One region of the Actinoallomurus sp. NPDC050550 genome, then DNA from elsewhere that is predicted to be linked to it. Evidence: riboswitches for the same ligand, from Rfam matches in the RefSeq annotation. Region 1 holds a riboswitch; the other holds the start of a gene.
The links. A riboswitch is a leader RNA that binds a small molecule or an ion and turns the genes downstream of it on or off. The one in region 1 is predicted to bind glycine.

Region 1 (3,401 bases):
TCGCAGGCGATCCCCACGTGGTCGGCGTCCACGAGCCGGAAGTTGATCCCGCGCTCGCGCGCCCGTCGTACGACCTCCTCGGCGCGCCCCGGGACGCGGGCGAGCACGGTGTCGAAGAAGGTCTCGTGGACGATCTCGGCGCCGACCGCGGCGAGGCCGCCCGCGAGGCGTACGGCCTGCTCGTGGACCCGTTCGGCGATGCCCCGCAGTCCCTCCGGGCCGTGGTAGACGGCGTACATGCTCGCCATCACGGCCAGCAGCACCTGGGCGGTGCAGATGTTGCTCGTGGCCTTCTCGCGGCGGATGTGCTGCTCGCGCGTCTGCAGCGCCAGGCGGTAGGCCGGACCGCCGTCCACGTCGACGGACACGCCGACGAGGCGGCCGGGCAGCTGCCGCTGCAGGCCCTCGCGTACGGCCATGTAGCCGGCGTGCGGGCCGCCGAAGCCGTACGGCACGCCGAACCGCTGCGACGTCCCGACCGCGATGTCCGCGCCGAACTCCCCCGGCGGCGTGAGCAACGTCAGCGCCAGCAGGTCTGCGGACACGACGACCTGCGCGCCGCGCTCGTGCGCGGCCTCCGTCACGGCCGACAGGTCGCGCACGGCGCCACTCGCGCCGGGGTACTGCAGCAGGACGCCGAAGAACTCGCCGTCCGGCAGTCCCTCGGACAGGTCGGCGACGACGACGTCGATGCCCAGCGGCAACGCCCGCGTACGGATGACCTCGATCGTCTGCGGCAGCGCGTCGGCGTCGATCAGGAAGGTGTCCCCGGCCTTTGAAGCCCGGTGCGCGAGGGTCATCGCCTCGGCCGCCGCGGTGCCCTCGTCGAGCAGGGAGGCGTTCGAGACCGGCAGCCCCGTCAGGTCGCTCACGACGGTCTGGAAGTTCAGCAGCGCCTCGAGGCGGCCCTGGGAGATCTCCGGCTGGTACGGCGTGTAGGCGGTGTACCAGCCGGGGTTCTCCAGGACGTTCCGGAGGATCACCCCGGGCGTGACCGTGCCGTGGTAGCCCAGACCGATCATCGAGGTGAGGACCTGGTTCTCCGAGGCCAGCTCACGCAGCCGGGCCAGCGCCCGCACCTCGGTGAGCGCCGGAGGCAGATCCAGCGGACGGTCGGTACGGATCACCGTGGGCACGGCGGCGTCGACGAGGGCCTTAACACTCGGAAAGCCGACGGCCTTGGCCATCTCGGCGCGGTCGCCGCGCGACGGCCCGATGTGCCGATCGGCGAAGGGGACCTCGGTCATTGGGGAGCCTCCTGGTGCGATGGATGCGCAACCACCACCGGGCAGGCCGGTGGCCGGTCTCCCCCTCTGTCAGTGAACCTGAGAGCTTCACCGCGCCGGAGCGCGGCTTGCACCTTCGGTGAGGTCTGGCGTGGATCGCCGGCCTGCTTTCCAGAGGTGCCTAACTCGTACGGTCCTTTTGCCTGAGAGGTTCCGGGGAGGGTTGCTCCTTCGGCGCCCCGCACCACGCTGTGCGAAGTCTCTCCCGTACGAGGTCGACGGCGGTTCCACCCTACCGGAGGCGTCGCCCGTCGCCACGGTCCCGGTTCCCCGAAGATCACCACTCTCGGAGATCACCGGCTATCCGGAGATCAACGCTCCAGAAGATCAGTGCGTCGTCCCGTGCGACGATGGGCGGCCCGGCGACGGCGACGAGGAGGGTCCGATGGACGAGACCTGGCGGCTGATCGAGTGTTGTCACGCGTTCGTCTACTTCGCGCCGGAGGCCAAGGCGGCGTACGCCGACGCGGGCCTCAAGGGCTTCTGGATGGGCTACTTCGCCTCCCGGTCGGCGGCCCTGGGCGCGCCCTCCCCCGAGGTGGTCACGGCCGCGTTCTACAACTTCGCGCCGCGCATGGTCGCCCGCGCGATCCCCGACGCCTGGCGCTATTCCTCGCCCGAGACCGTCCTGGCCGCCCGGACGGCCGTCGTGGACCGGTCCCTGCGCCGCCTGCTCGGCGACCTGGTGGACTCGGCCGACGTCGCGGAGGCCGCGGCCCTGGCGGGGCGGGCGGCGGAGGCGGCGCCGGCCCCGGGCCGCGTCCTGTTCGCGGCGCACGCCGCTCTGCCCCGGCCGGCCGAGCCGCGCCTGGCGCTGTGGCACGCCGTCACCGCGCTCCGGGAGTTCCGCGGGGACGGGCACGTCGCCGCCCTGCTCGCCGCCGGGCTCGACGGCTGCGAGGCGAACGTCGTCGCGGGCGCACTCGGCCTCACCCCGCCCGAGCAGCGCGACTACCGGGGCTGGACCGAACAGGAGTGGACGGCCGCCGCCGACCGGCTGCGGGACCGGGGCCTCCTCGACGCGGACGGCGCGATCACCGCCGAGGGCCGTGCGGACCGGCGGGCGATCGAGGACGTCACCGACCGGCTCGCCCGCCCGCCGCTGGACGCCCTCGGCCGGGACGGCGCGGCCCGGCTGGCCGAGCTCCTTCGCCCGCTGGCGCGGCGGATCGTCGAGGCCGGCGCCGTGCCCTTCCCGAACGCGATGGCCATGCTCCGGTCCGGCCACGGTGCCGACGACCAGGGCGCCGGCGCGGACCCGGCGCCGTCGTGACCTCGGCCGGTCCAGGGCTGGGCGGCCCCGACCAGTCCGGGGCGGCCGCCGCCGGTCCGGTCCGGGGCGGCCGCCGCCGGTCCGGTCCGGGGCGGCCGTCAGCGGTTCACCGTGCGGTACCGGTGTACCGCCGCCGGGACGAAGACGAGCAGCAGAACGGCCGACCACAGCAGGGTCGCGGCCACCGGGTGGCGGAGGGGCCACACGAGGTGGGCGTTCCCGACCACGCCGGGGCTGCCGAACAGATCGCGGCACGCCGCGACGATCGCGCTGACCGGGTTCCAGTCGGCGATGAAGCGCAGCCACGCCGGCATACCCGTGGTCGGCACGAACGAGTTGGACACCATCGTGATCGGGAAGATCAGCGGAACGAGGTTGTCCAGCGTCTCCTCCTTGATCAGCAGGCCGAGCAGCACACCGCCCCAGCTGATCGCGTAACGCATGAGGACCAGGAGGGCGAAGGCGGTCAGGGTCCGAACCGGTCCCTCGTGCGGGCGCCAGCCGACGGCGAAACCGCAGGCGACCATGACCACCATGCCGAGCGCGCCGGTGATGATGTCCGCGCCCGTCTGCCCGAACGGCACCGCCGACCGTGCCATCGGCATGGACCGGAACCGGTCCATGACACCGCGGCCGGCGTCCTGGGCGACCACCATCGAGGTGGCCAGCACGCCCGTGAACGCGGTCATCCCGAACAGGCCGGGCATGAGGTACTCGCGGTAGTTCCCCCCGCCCGGGACCGGGATGGCGCTGCCGAACACGTAGCCGAACATCACCACCATGACCGCCGGGAACACCAGCTGGCCGACCAGCTCTCCCGGCTGCGACTTCAGGTGGCCGAG
Region 2 (3,401 bases), on a different contig from region 1:
GAACTCCAGCAGGTTCAGGCGGAACTGCCGCTCCGAGTCGGTCGGCAGGCAGTCGAGCTGGGCGAGGGCGTCCGGCTCGATGACCACGACGGCGGGCCGTGTTCCGATGGCGCCGGCGAACGCGGAGATCCACGCCTCGTACTTGTCCTTGTCCGAACCGCCCTTGGACTCGCCCGAGCAGTCCCGGCCAGGGATGTTGTACGCGACCAGGACGGGCAGCTTGTCGGCGGCGTCGGCGGCGCCGACGTAGTTCGAGACCGCCGTCCCGATGTCGCCGCTCCAGTCGCCGAACCAGCCCGCCGTCGGCTTGTCGGCGATCGCCGACTTGATCTGGGCGGCGCGCGCGTCGCCGGGGTTGTCCCGTACCCACTTGGCGGGGTTGGAGTCCGGGTCGACGTAGAAGCCGCTGGTCATGTCGATCGGGCTGCCGGCCGCGGCGGCGGGCGCCGCGGCGCGGGCCGCGACGGTGCCCGCCGCCTGACCAGGCGAGCAGGCTCCGTTCAGGCCGATGACGGCCGCGGCGCCGAGCGCGGCCAAGCCGGTGATCCGCCGAGATGTCCTTGAGTGGGCCATGGAGCTCCTCACGCTCGATGCGATGGTGAAAGGCGTTGCCCCCGCCGTCGCGCCCTCCCCCGGCGGCCGCTAGATGATCAACATAATTCGCGATCTTCGGCGCCTGCCGGAGCTTCCAAGGGAATTGATCCGGAAGTCCCGGTCCGCCGCTCGTCGCCCCGCGTTCCGGTCCGGCGGACATGCCCGGTCCGTCGCGCGACGTCGGTCCGGCCGACGTACCCGGTCCGCCGCCCTGCGGGCTCCCGGTACGCGACCTGCGGCGGCCCCGTTTCCCGGACGCTCCTGCACTGCTAGCCTGGCCATGCCGTTGATCCCGCACGGGAGAGCGACCTCGCCGCCAGCGGGGTACGCCGAAGGAGCAACTCCTCCCCGGAACCTCTCAGGCCACAGGAACCGTGCGGACCAGGCGACCTCTGGAAAGCGGAGCGACGCTCCCGCCGAAGGTGCAAGCCCCCGACCGGGGGTGAAGCTCTCAGGCACCGATGACAGAGGGGGAGGGCACCGCGACCGCATTTCGCGCGCCAATGGGAGGATGGGATCCCGGCCGCCCGCGTGATAGGAGCCTGCCCCGATGTCCACGCCGGACGCCAAGAGAACACCGTTGCACGAGGTTCATGCCGAGCTCGGTGCCATGATCACCGAGTTCGCCGGCTACCTCATGCCGCTGCGCTACGGGAGCGAGACCGCCGAACATCAGGCCGTCCGCACCAGCGCCGGGCTGTTCGACCTGTCCCACATGGGAGAGATCTTCGTCACCGGCCCGCAGGCCGGGGCGGCCCTCGACCACGCGCTGATCGGGCACCTGTCCGTGCTCGCCGTCGGCCGGGCGCGCTACACGATGATCGTCGACCCGGCCGGGGGCGTCCTCGACGATCTGATCGTCTACCGGCTCGCCCCGGAGACCTTCATGGTGGTCGCGAACGCCGCCAACGCCGCGACCGTCCGCGCCGAGCTCACCGAGCGGGCGAGCGGCTTCGAGAAGGCCACCGTCGACGACCGCTCCGACGCGTACGCGCTCATCGCCGTGCAGGGCCCGAAGGCCCAGGCCATCCTGGAGAAGCTCACGGACGCCGCGCTCGCCGACCTGAAGTACTACGCGATCCTGCCGGGGAAGGTCGCCGGGATCGACGCGCTGATCGCCCGCACGGGGTACACCGGCGAGGACGGCTTCGAACTGTTCGTCTCGGCCGGTGACGCCGTGGCCGTCTGGCGCGCCGTCACGGAGGCCGGCGGCGAGGACCTGCGGCCCGCCGGGCTGTCCGCGCGCGACACCCTGCGGCTGGAGGCGGGCATGCCGCTGTACGGCAACGAGCTGACCGCCGAGACCACGCCGTACGACGCCGGCCTCGGCCGTACCGTCAAGCTGGACAAGCACGGGGACTTCGTCGGGCGTGCCGCACTGGCCGCGCGCGCCGACACCCCGCCCGCGCGCACCCTCGTGGGGCTCGTCGCGCGGGGGCGCCGGGTGCCGCGCCACGGGTACGACATCGTGACGCCGGACGGCACGCCCTGTGGTGTGGTGACCAGTGGTGCGCCGTCCCCGACGCTGGGCAAACCCATCGCCATGGCCTACATCGACGCGGGCCATGCCGAGGACACCGACCTCGCCGTGGACATCCGCGGTAAACACGAGCCGGTCGACAAGGTAGCGCTGCCGTTCTACAGGAGGACTTCGTGAGCACTGTTCCCGAGACGCTTTCCTACACCCAGGAGCACGAGTGGATCACCGAGCCGGCCGAGGGTGTGGTGACCGTCGGCATCACGGCGTACGCCGCCGACGCGCTCGGTGACATCGTCTACGTGTCGCTGCCGCAGGAGGGCGCGTCCGTCGAGGCCGGAGAGCCGTGCGGCGAGGCCGAGTCGACCAAGTCGGTGAGTGACATCTATGCGCCCGTCACCGGCGAGGTCGTTGCCGTCAACGCCGCCCTGGAGGAGGACCCGGCCGTGATCAATTCTGACCCTTACGGCGAGGGATGGCTGTTCCGGGTGCGCACCAGTGACGACTCGGGTGACCTGCTCGACGCGCAGGCCTACGCGAAGCTCATCGAGGAGGCGTCATGAGCCTTGCCAACCTGCCCCTGTCCGAGCTCGACCCGGAGGTCGCGTCCGCGATCGCGGAGGAGCTGCACCGCCAGCAGTCCACCCTGGAGATGATCGCCTCGGAGAACTTCGCGCCGATCGGCGTCCTCGAGGCGCAGGGCTCGGTGATGACCAACAAGTACGCGGAGGGGTACCCCGGCCGGCGTTACTACGGCGGATGCGAGTACGTCGACGTCACCGAGCAGCTGGCGATCGACCGGGCCAAGGAGCTGTTCGGCGCGGAGCACGCCAACGTGCAGCCGCACTCGGGCGCGCAGGCCAACATCGCGGTCTACTTCGCGCTGCTGGAGCCGGGTGACACGATCCTCGGCCTGGATCTCGCGCACGGCGGGCACCTGACCCACGGCATGCGGATCAACTACTCCGGCAAGATGTTCAACGTCGCGGCGTACCACGTGGGTCCCGACGGCCTCGTTGACATGGACGAGGTCGCCCGGCTGGCCCACGAGCACCGGCCGAAGTTGATCGTCGCCGGCTGGTCCGCCTACCCGAGGCAGCTCGACTTCGCCGCGTTCCGGCGGGTCGCCGACGAGTCCGGGGCGCTGCTCATGGTCGACATGGCCCACTTCGCGGGCCTGGTCGCGGCGGGGCTGCACCCGTCTCCGGTGCCGTACGCCGACGTCGTGACCACGACGACGCACAAGACGCTCTGCGGTCCGCGCGGCGGCCTCATCCTCTGCCGCGAGGAGTACGCCAAGAAGATCAACTCGGCGGTGTTCCCCGGCACG

Region 2: linked by a shared signal. The riboswitch ahead of gcvT (glycine cleavage system aminomethyltransferase GcvT) and the one ahead of gcvP (aminomethyl-transferring glycine dehydrogenase) in region 1 are both predicted to bind glycine.

The regions. Positions count from the first base shown of each region.
Region 1 covers NZ_JBFAJC010000009.1:89,412-92,812, reverse strand. The annotation lists gene gcvP (aminomethyl-transferring glycine dehydrogenase) at 1-1,247, opposite strand, end outside; glycine riboswitch at 1,408-1,504, opposite strand; gene AB0I04_RS15070 (hypothetical protein) at 1,672-2,559, shown strand; gene AB0I04_RS15065 (ABC transporter permease) at 2,658-3,401, opposite strand, start outside.
Region 2 covers NZ_JBFAJC010000088.1:605-4,005, reverse strand. The annotation lists gene AB0I04_RS52155 (glycoside hydrolase family 6 protein) at 1-573, opposite strand, end outside; glycine riboswitch at 882-979, shown strand; gene gcvT (glycine cleavage system aminomethyltransferase GcvT) at 1,145-2,251, shown strand; gene gcvH (glycine cleavage system protein GcvH) at 2,248-2,634, shown strand; gene glyA (serine hydroxymethyltransferase) at 2,631-3,401, shown strand, end outside.